Regions from separate parts of the Enterococcus malodoratus genome, predicted to be linked through region 3. Evidence: riboswitches for the same ligand, from Rfam matches in the RefSeq annotation. Region 3 holds a riboswitch; each other region holds the start of a gene.
The links. Region 3 has a riboswitch for magnesium ahead of PGP85_RS01170 (FtsW/RodA/SpoVE family cell cycle protein). Riboswitches for the same ligand answer to the same signal wherever they lie in the genome.
Positions count from the first base shown of each region.

Region 1 (4,282 bases), 180 kb from region 3:
AACAGCCTGTTGGACATCATGAGTGATCATGACAATCGACTTCGTGGCAATTTGATTGCCAAGCCAAATTTTCAATAGATCATTGGATAATTGACTAGAGGTAATGATGTCCAGTGCTGAGAAAGGTTCATCCAGCAATAACAGGCTAGGCTCAATGGCCAAGGCACGGGCGAAGCCGACTCGCTGCTTCATGCCGCCGGAGAGCTCGCGGGGATAAGCCTTCTCAAAGCCGGTGAGTCCAATCATGTCGATCAGATTACTTACACGTTTTCCCATTTGCTCACGTGAGATATCGTCGCGATTTTCCAGTCCAAAGCTGATATTCTTTTCTACAGTTAACCATGGAAATAAGGCGAAATGCTGGAATACCATGCTGATGTTGGCGTCTGGTTCGGTAATGGTTTTATTTTCAAATGTAATTTCGCCTTTGGTTGGTTGAAGCAGTCCGGCAATACTTCTTAGCAGGGTTGATTTTCCTGTCCCTGATTGTCCGATAATACTCAGAAATTCGTTGTTTTTAACGGTCAAGTCGACATTTTCCAGTACCTTTAAATGTTCCTTATGTCCTTCAATTTCAAATTCTTTGCAGACTGATTTGACGTTTAATAATTCGTTATTTTCCATTCTTCTATTTTGTATAGCTGAAGCAATCGGCTTCAACCTACTTCTCCTTTCGTTTGAACGCTTATTAAATTTTGATGCGTTTTAATAATGAAATTTTTCTTTAGCCACTCGATATAGGGGCTGCCAGATGAAGGCAATGCAGAGGCCTACCATAAAGCACATCGCCAATGTTCCAAGAGCAGACTTGTCTTTGATGCCGTCATTGACGGAAATATAGTGGCCCAATCCTGTGACATCGATCGATTTCTTTCCCCATTGAATACTTTCAGCCGCAATGTCGGCATTCCAAGCAGCTCCAGCAGCATTGATAATCGCAGTGATGATGTAGGGCAAAATGGAGGGAATAAGGTATTTTACCCACCATTGCCATTTAGATAATTTAAAAATTTTCGTGACATCTCGAATATCGTCCGGGATCGCTAAGTAACCAGCGATAACATTGAAGAAGTAGTACCATTGACAGCCAACCATAATCAAGGGCAACAGCCACCATTCCAATCTATTGAAGCCCATGCTGATAAAAATAACGATAAAGGGCGTGTAGACATTAGATGGAATCGATCCTAGGATTTGACCGATTGGCTGAACAAAGTTTAAGCGGCGATTGTCACTCGCTACCCAAATCGCTAAAGGCGTAAAGATCAATCCGGCAACAATCATCGCCAATGTAACCCGTAAAGTAGTATACAGCGTCAATTTCGGGATCATCCCAAAATCTTGATGGGGCAAGAAATGATAGAGCTTGATGGCATAAACGATCACTAAGATGGCCAGACCGACGTACCACAGAGTTTTAAAGAAATTACGAAACCTCGCCACTAGCTTATAGAGCCGATCCAGCTTTAAGAAATACCAAATTTTCGGCAGTTTATAGATCCAAAAGTGACTGAAGGCCGAGAAAAAACGGGAGCAGCGTTTGGTTAATGTCGCCTCTTTGAGCACTCGATAAATAATAGATTTTGGCGGAACAGAGCTTTCGACATCGGTCTCATACTTAAAATAATAGGTTGCGCGAACTAACGGCTGAAAGACTAAGAAGTTGAGAATCACAACATTCAGCAGCAGTGCCAAGACAGCCCATAGACAGGCCTTAAAATCGGCACGATCCAATGCAATCTGAATGTACGAGCCGATTCCAGGTAAGAAAAGTGTCGTGTCTTTCGGAATAGCCACGGAGGCCTGCTCACTGGCGACTAAGGCGAACCAAGCCGCTGTTTGAGAAATAATCACGTTCCACAGCAGTCCTGGAATCGCGTAAACAAACTCTAAGCGCCAAAATTTTTCCCAAGGGTTGTATTTGAATTGATCCGTGACATTGGACAAGTCAGAGGGGATGACCTCCATGATTTGGTAGAGGGTCAACATAATATTCCAAGCTTGTCCGGTGAAAATCGCAAAGATCGCGACACATTCCGCGCCTAGTACGTTTCCGGGGAAAAGCCCCAACAGCCAAGCGGTGGTGAAGGTCAAGAAGCCCAGCAGCGGCACGGATTCTAAAAAGTTGACCATGGGCAAAATGATTCGTCGAGCAGTTTTGTATCTCACTGCCAGTACGCCGAACACAAATGAAAAGAGAAAGGACCAAAACATCCCGACAATCATTCGAAACATTGTCCGAATGGAAAAGTAAACTAAGTTCGAAGCAGCAAGAAAATCGTGGGTTTTACTTGCTGTTGCTAAAAAGTCTTCTGAGGGCAGTGAATGGAGCGGTCGATTCATTTTTATCAAAGAGAAGATCAAGATGAATGCAAACAACACTACGATCACTAAGAATGTAAGATTTCCGATCCCTTTCTTTAGTGTGCTGTTTTCTTTGGATGGTGCGCGTAAAACGTTCAATGGAAAAACCTCCTAAAAAATCATATTAAGGAGGTCGCCGAATAAACAGTTTTATCAGGAAATCACGTTAATTGAGCTTTGGCTTTCTGAGACGTAAGAAAAGATCTTCTAGTTATCTTAGGAAAGCCTTAATTCGACAATCCCTGCTTTACTCGTTACTGTCTCTCGACATTTCCGAGCGATAACCTATGTTCTTCAGAGTAACCTCACCTAATATGATTTTTATTTTATTGTGCACACCCATCATACTCGTGAAGGGGGAGAAAGCAATTGCCTTAAAGCGGCCGGCTGATTTCTCGAAAGGGAGAGTCAGTATAAATAAAGGCTTTCTGCGACTTTTCGCTTTTTGGATAATCGCTTTCCAGATTATTGGAACGGGCAGCTATTGATGCGTTCAATCAATGATCCTGTTTTTCGTTCAAAAAGTTATTAAAAAAATATCAATCAATCGTTAATCGCTGTTAAAGAACTTCTGTTATCAAATGTTTTTCCTTGATTATTTGGGGTGAGTAAGAGCAAAATTAGGTTGACCTAAAATATTGCGTGCTTGGAAGTGAAAAAAATGTCAATTGAAAAATTAGAGTATTTCTACCTTATCGCTAAATACAACAGCCTTTCTAAAGCTTCTCAGGAGCTGTATGTAGGCATTTCCTCATTAAGTTCGGCACTGAAAAGTCTTGAAAATGAACTTGGCTACGATTTATTTCTTCGCCATGGGAAGAAATTGGTATTAAGTGAAGAGGGAGAAAAAATCCTGCCGTTTGTTAAACGGATTATTGAGGAGGCCAAGAAAATTCATTTTCCGCTCTATCAAATGATTGATCGGCCTTCCTTTAAAGTAGGAATCAGCGAATCAGTTTTGATATTCGAAGCGGGGGAGTGTGCTTGCAGGGATGAATCCTACACAATCAACTATATTAATGCGGCTCCGCTAGAGCTGTTTAATCAGTTAAAGCAAAAGGAAGTCGATCTGGTAATCACCAGCAGTGTGGTGGAGGACCCACAATTTGAACGAACGTCTTTGATCCGTTCAAAAATGGTCTTGGCCGCCAATGCCTCCCTAGTGAAAAATGAACTGAAGCAGGCAACCGCCGAAGATTTAGAAAAAATGCCTTTTATTGTCTTAACAGATCATTTAGGGCATCGGCAGCTAACTCAACGAACAGCGAACTTTTTCAATATTGCACCTGATTATCTTTATTGCCATGACAGCTTAGGGATTCATAAATGGCTGAAGGAGAAAAAAGGGGTTTTTGTGATCCATGCGATTGAAAAGGAGCTGTTAGCCAGCGAGTCGATTCATTTTCTGGCTTTACCTAGCGCCTTAAGCCTGGAATTCTATTTATATAAAAATAAAACCAGTCATCATGCTTTTGATATTGAGGCGGTCGAAAATGACCTAAAACGGATTTTCAAAGAGATAGAAATTAAAGGGAATGGCCGACCGGCCCTAAGCAGCCAATAATTTTAAACAATAAAAACAGCGTATGAGTGTCTCCGTCAGAGAACTTATACGCTGTTTTCGTCGTTATCAAGGGACAAACCCATTTTTAGTTTTAACAGTAGGCAGCGCACCGGTTTCTGTATTATCTGGTGTGCCGATGTAGGTATTGCCGTTGAGGGAGGTAGATTCCTTGTCTTCGGCCGCTTCATCTTGAACAGAGTAGTCGCTTTGATAGAGATAGTCGCCGTCGGTATGGAAGACAAAACCTTTTTTGTCTTGTTCATTTTTTTTGTCAATCCCGAGACTCACTCTCAGTTCGTGGCTTACATAATCGATGCTATCTGGATACAGCTCCACCATGCTGCGACCTTGGTT
Region 1 covers NZ_JAQDPG010000001.1:46,450-50,731, forward strand. Annotated here, with positions in the region: gene PGP85_RS00255 (ABC transporter ATP-binding protein) at 1-624, opposite strand, end outside; gene PGP85_RS00260 (ABC transporter permease subunit) at 706-2,463, opposite strand; M-box (ykoK) riboswitch at 2,520-2,688, opposite strand; gene PGP85_RS00265 (LysR family transcriptional regulator) at 3,026-3,928, shown strand; gene PGP85_RS00270 (LCP family protein) at 3,995-4,282, opposite strand, start outside.
Region 1: another riboswitch for magnesium. It lies ahead of PGP85_RS00260 (ABC transporter permease subunit); the one in region 3 lies ahead of PGP85_RS01170 (FtsW/RodA/SpoVE family cell cycle protein).

Region 2 (4,282 bases), on a different contig from region 3:
ATATTGCCAAAATTTGAGCTTGCCGTGGCCTTGATATATTTCATGATATTGCCGAATGTTTCTCTGCCGGAAATTATTCCCCGTTCTAGAATCATCAAGTCTTTCTCTAATAAGATCACATCAGCAGATTCTTTGGCGATATCAACAGCTGTATCAACGGATATTCCGACATCAGCGGCTTTCATCGCAGGAGCATCATTGATTCCATCTCCAAGAAACCCGACTGTATGCCCGTTTGCTCTGAGCAAACTCGTAATCTTTTGTTTTTGCTGCGGGTTCAATTTCACGAATACGTTGTAATCCTCTATGATTTCTGCTAATTCTTGATCACTAAGATGGATCAAATCTTCTCCATGGATAATTGTTTCCGTTCCTAGTCCAACCTGCTTACAAACGGACTTGGTCACCAATGCATTATCTCCAGTTAAGACTTTCACCTCAACACCGTTTTCTTTCAACGCCTTCAACGCTTGTTTGGTTGTTTCTTTTGGCGGATCTAAAAATGCCAGATAACCAATCAATACCATTTCAGATTCATCAGCTGTTGAAAATTCACCAACCACACTCGGATTCGTTTTTTGAGCCACACCGATTACGCGTAATCCGTCTTCGTTCAATTCGTGAACTTTTTTCAAAACTTGTTTTTTTACTTCATCCGTTAACTTCGTTACTTGCCCTTTGAAGTCAACGAAAGAAGAAATTTCAAGCATTTCTTCAATTGCACCTTTTGTGATCATTTGCGTTTTTCCGTTTTGATCTTCTACAACAACACTCATTCTGCGACGTTGAAAGTCAAAGGGAATCTCATCAACCTTTTGATAACGAATTTCATCTGTGTCTAACTCTTGTTTGGTTGATTCGATAATGGCCACATCAAGCAGGTTTTTTAGGCCTGTTTGATAATAACTATTTAGATATGCGTGTCTTAAAACACGGCTATCTTCTTCCCCGTCACAATCCAAATGGTATTCTAAAATAATTTTGTCCTGTGTTAATGTCCCTGTTTTATCTGTACACAATACATCGATGGCACCGAAATTTTGAATAGCGTTTATATTTTTAATGATCGTACCGTTTTTGGCCATTCCTGTAGCACCTTTGACTAAATTTGTTGTAACGATCATTGGCAGCATTTCCGGTGTCAGCCCCACAGCCACTGATAAACCGAATAGAAATGCCTCCATCCAATCCCCTTTCGTGAATCCATTAATCACAATAACGGTCGGTGCCATTAATGCCATGAATTTGATAAACAAGAAAGACGTTTTACGAATACCTAACTCAAAACTAGTTTGAACGGGGGTAGCCGATAAGGATTTAGCAACATCACCAAACAGGGTATTTGCACCCGTAGCGATTACGATTCCTTCGGCACTTCCACTAATCACATTACTTCCCATAAATACTAAATTGTCGTAACTCGTTTCAGATTCTTTTTGACCATTTGCCTCTGCCGCACTTTTTTCGACAGGATAGCTTTCTCCTGTTAGCGCGGACTGTGAGATGAATAAATCCTTTGCGCTAATCAAACGAATATCGGCTGGAATCATATCTCCGGCGGATAACTTGACTAGATCACCGCAGACAATTTCTTCCATAGGGATTTCCTTGTATTGATTGTCTCTGCGAACTGCTGCAGTTACTTTTACCAATGATTTCAACTTCTCGGCTGCTTTGTTTGAACGCACAGACTGAACCAATGTCATCGTACCGCTGACTAATACCATGACCAAAATAATACCGCTGCCGAAGAAATCTTTTTCACCTGGCTCAGGCAAGATTCCTTCCGTGATAAGAGAAATGACTCCCAAACCAATCAATACCAAAGTAAATGGTGTAATAAATGCTTTTAGAACCTCAATAAAAAACGGCGTTGCCTTTTTATAGGGAATTTTATTTTCTCCAAATTCTTCTCTTGCTTCTGCAACTTGTGCCGCAGATAATTCCAGCGTTGATGTTTTAAATGTATCAAGAATACTTCTTGTTGTTTTTTTAGCGAATAGACTATAATTCGTCTTCGTTGTTGTGATCTTTTGCTGTTTCATTTTTTTCTCCTTTTTTCCGAAAAAAATATGCCATAATCCTATTCCAATAAATAAATATAAGACCATATTTTTTAGCGTATTCATCGTTGCCCCTCCTACAGACGGGCTTATGGAGAAAATATTGGCGTTAAAAACAAATAGACAATAGTATCTTCTTGTTTACCATTTTCTGCCACAAACCCGTAATTATTGAACTACTGTCATCCATTTGTTTTCATCTCCCTTTTTTCCACTTGTTCTAGTGGTGATTGAATATCCTTTTTGTAGATCCGCATGGTTAATTGCCCTTCTGCATACTCCTCCGAGATGGATTGATAACCTAGCTTTTCATAGAAACCCCAAGCTTGTTCTCTACCTGTTAGGAAAACAAGACAAAAACCAACTCTTCTAGCAACTTGTTCTGCATATATCAGCAAGTTTTTACCTAATCCTTCTCCTTGGTGATGCGAGTCCACCGCCACTTGTTTAATCTGGACACATTCAGCTGAAATTGGATGCAGCAATAGAGTCCCTATCACCTGATCTTCCTGTTTGATAATCAAGTGAATATCCTTTCTTTCATCTCTCGGTGCCCTCAATAAGAACTTTTTTCCTGAACTTGCCTTTAGCTCTTTGTTTCTAAGCGTTAACGCTTCACAATACATTGCGCTGTTCCACTTAGTTACTGTAAACACTGTTTTACCATAGTAAATCCCTCCCTTTTTAAATTTCGAAAATAAAAATGATTATTGCGCAAAAAAAGACTTTTCGCTCAAAAACTCAGCGAAAAGCCTTACTAAAATTCATCCCAAATAGACAAAGTCGTATAGTCGATCTAATCGTTGAGTTTTGGCACTATACAACGTAAAGACAAACATCTTAGCTACCTTAAGAAAAGCCTTGTATTCGACAATTCCTGTTCTACCCATTGGCGTCTCTCGACATTTTTGGGCAGTAGCCTGTGTTTGTATAGGAGCCTCACCTAACAAATCATATTTTATTTTCGAAGACAATATAACAAGTTATTAATCACCTGTCAAACGCTTTTCTATAAAAAAATCCAGATAAATTAAATTAACAATTCCAAGAAATCGAATTCAACGCTATTATATCAACCTTTTCCGTTATGAAAAATAATGAGGAAATGAACGAACAAATTTTTTTATTTGTCATAATCATTCACCACTAAAAATAATATAACGCACGTTTTGCCATTTTAAATCAATAAAAAAACAGAGCTGTCAAAGCTCTGTTTTATTCCCCAATGCTTAAACTTATCCTTGGCGAATTTTTTTTAGTAATTGTTCTGCTGTAGCTAAATTCATTCGGTCCGCTTTTCTTAATTGTCTAGAAACTAAAGGTACCTCACTGGAAGTAGCTCCTGCTGTAATTGCTAAAGATCGACTTTGCATCGCCATGTGGCCTTTTTGGATACCATCCGTTACTAAAGCCCTGATCGCGGCAAAATTTTGTGCCAAACCAACAGCCACGATAATTTCACCTAACTCTGCGGCATCCGAAACATCTAATAATTTCAAACTTATTTGAGCTTTTGGCAAAACCTTTGTCGCTCCGCCAACAATACCAACTTTCATTGGCAATATCAGCTTTCCAACAAGCGTATCATTTTTAATCTCCCAATCAGTCAGACCTTCATAGCTACCATTGCGAGCAGCATATGCATGACAAGCCGCCTCGACTGCTCGGGTATCGTTGCCTGTGGCTAATACGACTGCATCAATGCCATTCATAATTCCTTTATTATGTGTGGCTGCACGATAAGGATCCAGCTTACTGAATTTGCTGGCGTCAACGATTTTTTCAGCAAGTTCGGAAGATAGTTGATTTAAAGGAATCTCACAACTCGCCATGATCATGGACTCGGTTGCGTAGTTACTTAGAATACTAAACAGTACCTCTGCATCGGGAACTAACTGTCTTAATTCCTGCGCGACAGCTTCCAAGATGGTATTTAGAATATTCGCGCCCATCGCGTCTTTCGTGGTCACCACAAGGTCGATTGAAAGATAGCCCTCCTCAAAGAAACGCACCTTAATCGATTGCAAACCACCACCTCGTTGATAAATCGAAGGATAGCTTCTTTCTGCCGCTGCGAAAAGAGCTGGTTTATTTTCGTTAATAATTCCTTTGATTTTTTCAAACTCAGTAACATTTCGTAAAACGATCTGACCGATCATTCCTTGATTGATGACTTGCGTCTGAAATCCTCCAGCCTTTGCGATGATTTTACCGGCATT
Region 2 covers NZ_JAQDPG010000013.1:8,101-12,382, reverse strand. Annotated here, with positions in the region: gene mgtA (magnesium-translocating P-type ATPase) at 1-2,111, opposite strand, end outside; gene PGP85_RS17970 (GNAT family N-acetyltransferase) at 2,246-2,689, opposite strand; M-box (ykoK) riboswitch at 2,852-3,021, opposite strand; gene PGP85_RS17965 (hydroxymethylglutaryl-CoA reductase, degradative) at 3,299-4,282, opposite strand, start outside.
Region 2: another riboswitch for magnesium. It lies ahead of PGP85_RS17970 (GNAT family N-acetyltransferase); the one in region 3 lies ahead of PGP85_RS01170 (FtsW/RodA/SpoVE family cell cycle protein).

Region 3 (4,282 bases):
GTTTTTTTCGCATAATTATCCTCGTTTCTTCCACACTATTTTTCAAAATGAACTTGTTTTTTCTTTGAACCCCATCATGACTCCCAAACCAATGCCTAAAACAATCAGAGAGGTTCCCCCTTGACTCAAAATCGGCAAAGGAATCCCAGTTAAGGGCAAAACGCCAATCGCGGCTCCGATATTTTCGAAAATTTGAAACAACAAGCCAAAAACGAAGGCCACCGCCACGTAAAGATTTGCCTTATTATTCGTTTTTATCGCGGCCGAAAGAATCTGGTAAAACAGATAGAAATAAAGAAAGATCACAATCGTTCCGCCGATAAAACCAAAGCTTTCGCCAATCACCGTAAAAATCATGTCGGATTCTCGCACAGGTACATAAACCGCGGCCTGATCTGCGCCCCGACCAGTCAGCCCGCCTGATCCAATAGCGTACAAACTTTGAACCTGCTGGTAAGCAATCGAATCTTGGTATTGAAAAGGATCGACCCAAGCTCGAACACGATCCAATTGATAGGTTTTGAAATGCATCCCATAAAGCAGCTGATTGCCCCACTTGCTAAATACTAAAACCAGCAGCAGGCTTCCAATTGCCGCCCCGCTTCCGGTGATCACAGCAAGGATCTTCCAATGAACACCCGAAATAACAAACAAGGCACCTAAAATCGCGATAAAAACCAGACTAGTTCCAAAATCCCGCTGCATGAACATCAATAAAAAGGTCGGCAAACTATAAAGCGCGATTTTTCCAAGAAAGTAGAGATCGCTTTTCAAACTTCGCTGCCGACAGCGCATTTCATTGACTACTGTCAACCGCACCATAAAAAGTGTAAAACTCAGCTTCATTAGCTCCGAAGGTTGAAAAGAAAAGCTGCCGATGCGCAACCAGCGTTTCGTACTGGTCACAGAATACATGGCAGGATCATAAAACCAATACAAAAGTGCCATTACGCCTAGTGAAAGCACATAAAATAAAGGCGCATACTTCAATAGAGTCGCTGTTTTTATTTTACTGACTATCATCATCGCGACCAATGAGAGGACACAAAAAATGATTTGTTTCGTCACGACATTTTTTACATCGACCCCATCCAGCTCAGCCGCCATTGATTGCACGCCGATACTGATCAGATAAAAGAGCAGGATCGGTAAAAACAAAGCATAATTAAAATCATTGTTTAAGCGTTTCAACATGTGGTCGAACCTCCGAAGAAAATTTTAGGCAGACGCCTAAGGCCACTGAGAGCAGCAGGTAGCTCGTGCCCCCATAACTGATAAACGGCAATGGGACCCCCGTCATAGGAATCAGCCCTAGAATACTCGCAATGTTGATACTCGTCTGAATCAGCAATAAGGTTCCGACCCCGAAATAAACCAAACTCACCTGCTGGCTTGGTTCTTTGGCAGCCAGAACAAATAGACGAAGTGCGATCACAAAGAGCAGCGCCAGCACAATAAGTCCGACAATCACACCGAGCTCCTCGATCAAAATCGAATACACAAAATCCGTTTCTGCAACAGGCAGATAGCCCTTTTTAGTGATGCTGTTGCCCAATCCGCGACCAAAAAATCCGCCGTTATAGAGGGCGTAATAGGAATTGCTCATTTGAAATCCTTTGCCATAAGGATCTAAAAAAGGATCTCTAACCAAGCGAATCCGATCATAGGTATGAGCAAACAGTTCAGGCAAAAGAGAATGACTTCCCAAAAAAAGAATGATCCCTCCTGCCAGTGCAATTCCTAGAAAAATAGCCAAAAAGAGGATCACGGTCAGCTGATACGGAAGCTGAGCCGTTGTAATAATCACTAGCGCAACGATCCAGAGAATGATCGCCCCCGTAACCTTCGGCTGCAATAAGATCAGCAGGCCGCTTAGAAAAACCAGCACACTTGGCGTGATCAGCTCGTGCCGAGATCGCTTCTTCCGAAAAAAATAAGCCAAGTAGAAAATCAACGCGACATTCGTTACTTCCGAAGGTTGAAACTGGATGCCGAATAACGATACCCATCTTTGAGCGCCATTGATACTCACACCACTTATTTTTACCAGCAACAGACTGAATAACCCAATGCCCAATAAAATCTTGACGGGTCTTCCCTTCAGCAAAACATCGCTTTTGACGCGATAGATCACTGCGATGACCAGCCAGCTGAGCACCATAAAAATGGCCTGCTTGCTGAATAACGACAATGGATTTTCTCCAGCTGCCATTAAGCGGTATGAACTCGCACTGAAGACAATTAAAAGACCGATTAAGCTAGTCCCTAAATAGGGCAACAACAATAGCCAATCGATCTGTTTTCTTTTCATCATGTTCATCTCTCCCCTTCATCAAGCAACTGTTCGAGACGAGAGAGTCCACTGTAAATAACCTCAAAAAAAAGACACCAAACGTTAGCAAAAAGAACTAACAAGTTTGGCGTCTCACACAATCTCATCGTCTGAGTTTTAGCACTAAACAACGTAAAGAAATTACTCTTAGCTATTTTATGAAAAGCCTTAATCCGACAATTCCTATTTTACACATTGGCGTCTTTCGACGTTTCTGCGCAATAGCCTATGTTTGTTTAGGAGCCTCACCTAACAAGTTTACTTATATTTACTTTCACAACGAATACTACTTATTTTGCCATTAAATATCAAAACCTTTCGTAAATAATCCTAATTTCTTTAATTTTGCTTATAAAACAGTTTATGAAAAATTTACTAGACTAAACGTTTCCTTAATAGAAGCTTCTAATTCACTTTCCAGAGTGGTTATCATACAATAACAACCAGATAGATATCATGTAAGGAGCGACTCGAAATGACCGAAAATGTCTTTGAAAAAATGGCAGAAAGATACGATACTGCCGAACGAAAGAGTTTAGCACAAATTATTACGAAAGAAATTGAACCTGAATTTCACGGAAAAATCATGGATTATGGCAGCGGAACGGGACTGGTCAGTTTACCCTTAGCTCACCGAGCAGAAGAATTGATCCTCGTCGACGCCGCTGAAAATATGCTGGCTGTTGCCGAACATAAAATTCAACAACAGCGATTGACCAATGCGCGCGTGCTGCATGCCGACTTTACAGACGGAGCACCCAAAATATCTGTTGATACAATCATGATGTCTTTAGTACTGCTGCATATTCCCGATACGAAAAAAATTTTAACTGAATTATTTGAGCTTCTACCCAACGGCGGTAAATTACTGATCGTGGACTTCATGAAAAATTCCAGTGTGAGCCACCCGAAAGTTCACAGCGGTTTTGATCCGGCGGAATTGACCAGCCTATTAAAAACTATCGGTTTTTCTAAAGTAAACATCCATGACTTTTATCATGGTGAAAAAATCTTCATGAACCAAGCGGCTGATCTTTTCCTGGCAACCTGTTATAAATAAAATTCTTCCCTCTAAACTTTTAAAAGTTTAGAGGTTTTTTATTAAAAGATGAACAAAAATGTTCAAAATAATAAATTAAAAAAATAAAACTTGAACAGTTTAAAACTAAAAACAGTTTTATTATTTACTAGCTATATTATATTTATAAAGGAGTTATATTTGTGAAGAAAAGTTTATATATATTACTTGCCCACTCTATGGTATTAGGTACTTTTTCAGGCCTGCCATTAAAAAGTGCGGCGGAAGCAACGACTGATACTGCTGAACCCACCCAGTCGACCGCTTCTGATACGTCGTCTCCCGCTTATTCAACAGACAGCACTGTGCCTTCAACAGCAAGTTCTGTCATAAATTCGGATACCACACTTTCAACTAGTACGCCTTCGACGACTGAAAGCTCGGTTACTAGTTCGCAAGCAACAACAAGTTCAACGACGAACATGCCAGAAACACGAGCTTCAACTATAGCAGATTGGATGCCAGATCCAGTCTTGCAGCAGATCGTCGCAAAGGCCATCGGCAAGACAAAAGAAACCTTGACTCAAGAGGATATGCCAAAAGTCACTAGTTTATATATTCAAAATGCTGATAATGCAATCGCTAGTTTAAAAGGGTTAGAATTAGCTACAAATCTTGAATTTTTTTATATGAATTCCAATAATCAAATCACTGATTTCTCGTTATTGACTGCTCTGCCGAAATTGAAGCAAGTCTATCTGATGGGATCGAATGTCACGGATCAAAACGTTCCGAATTTCGGTGCTGGACTCACTCGTCTAAATCTATCTGGCACTAGTGTCACGGATAGTGTTTACGATAAAATCATTAAAATGACTGATTTGGAATCCTTAACTTTCGAATCGAATATGAAGATTACCACAATTGAACCG
Region 3 covers NZ_JAQDPG010000001.1:224,978-229,259, reverse strand. Annotated here, with positions in the region: gene PGP85_RS01180 (phosphatase PAP2/LCP family protein) at 1-13, opposite strand, end outside; gene PGP85_RS01175 (FtsW/RodA/SpoVE family cell cycle protein) at 43-1,194, opposite strand; gene PGP85_RS01170 (FtsW/RodA/SpoVE family cell cycle protein) at 1,172-2,314, opposite strand; M-box (ykoK) riboswitch at 2,428-2,596, opposite strand; gene PGP85_RS01165 (class I SAM-dependent methyltransferase) at 2,808-3,392, shown strand; gene PGP85_RS01160 (MucBP domain-containing protein) at 3,554-4,282, shown strand, end outside.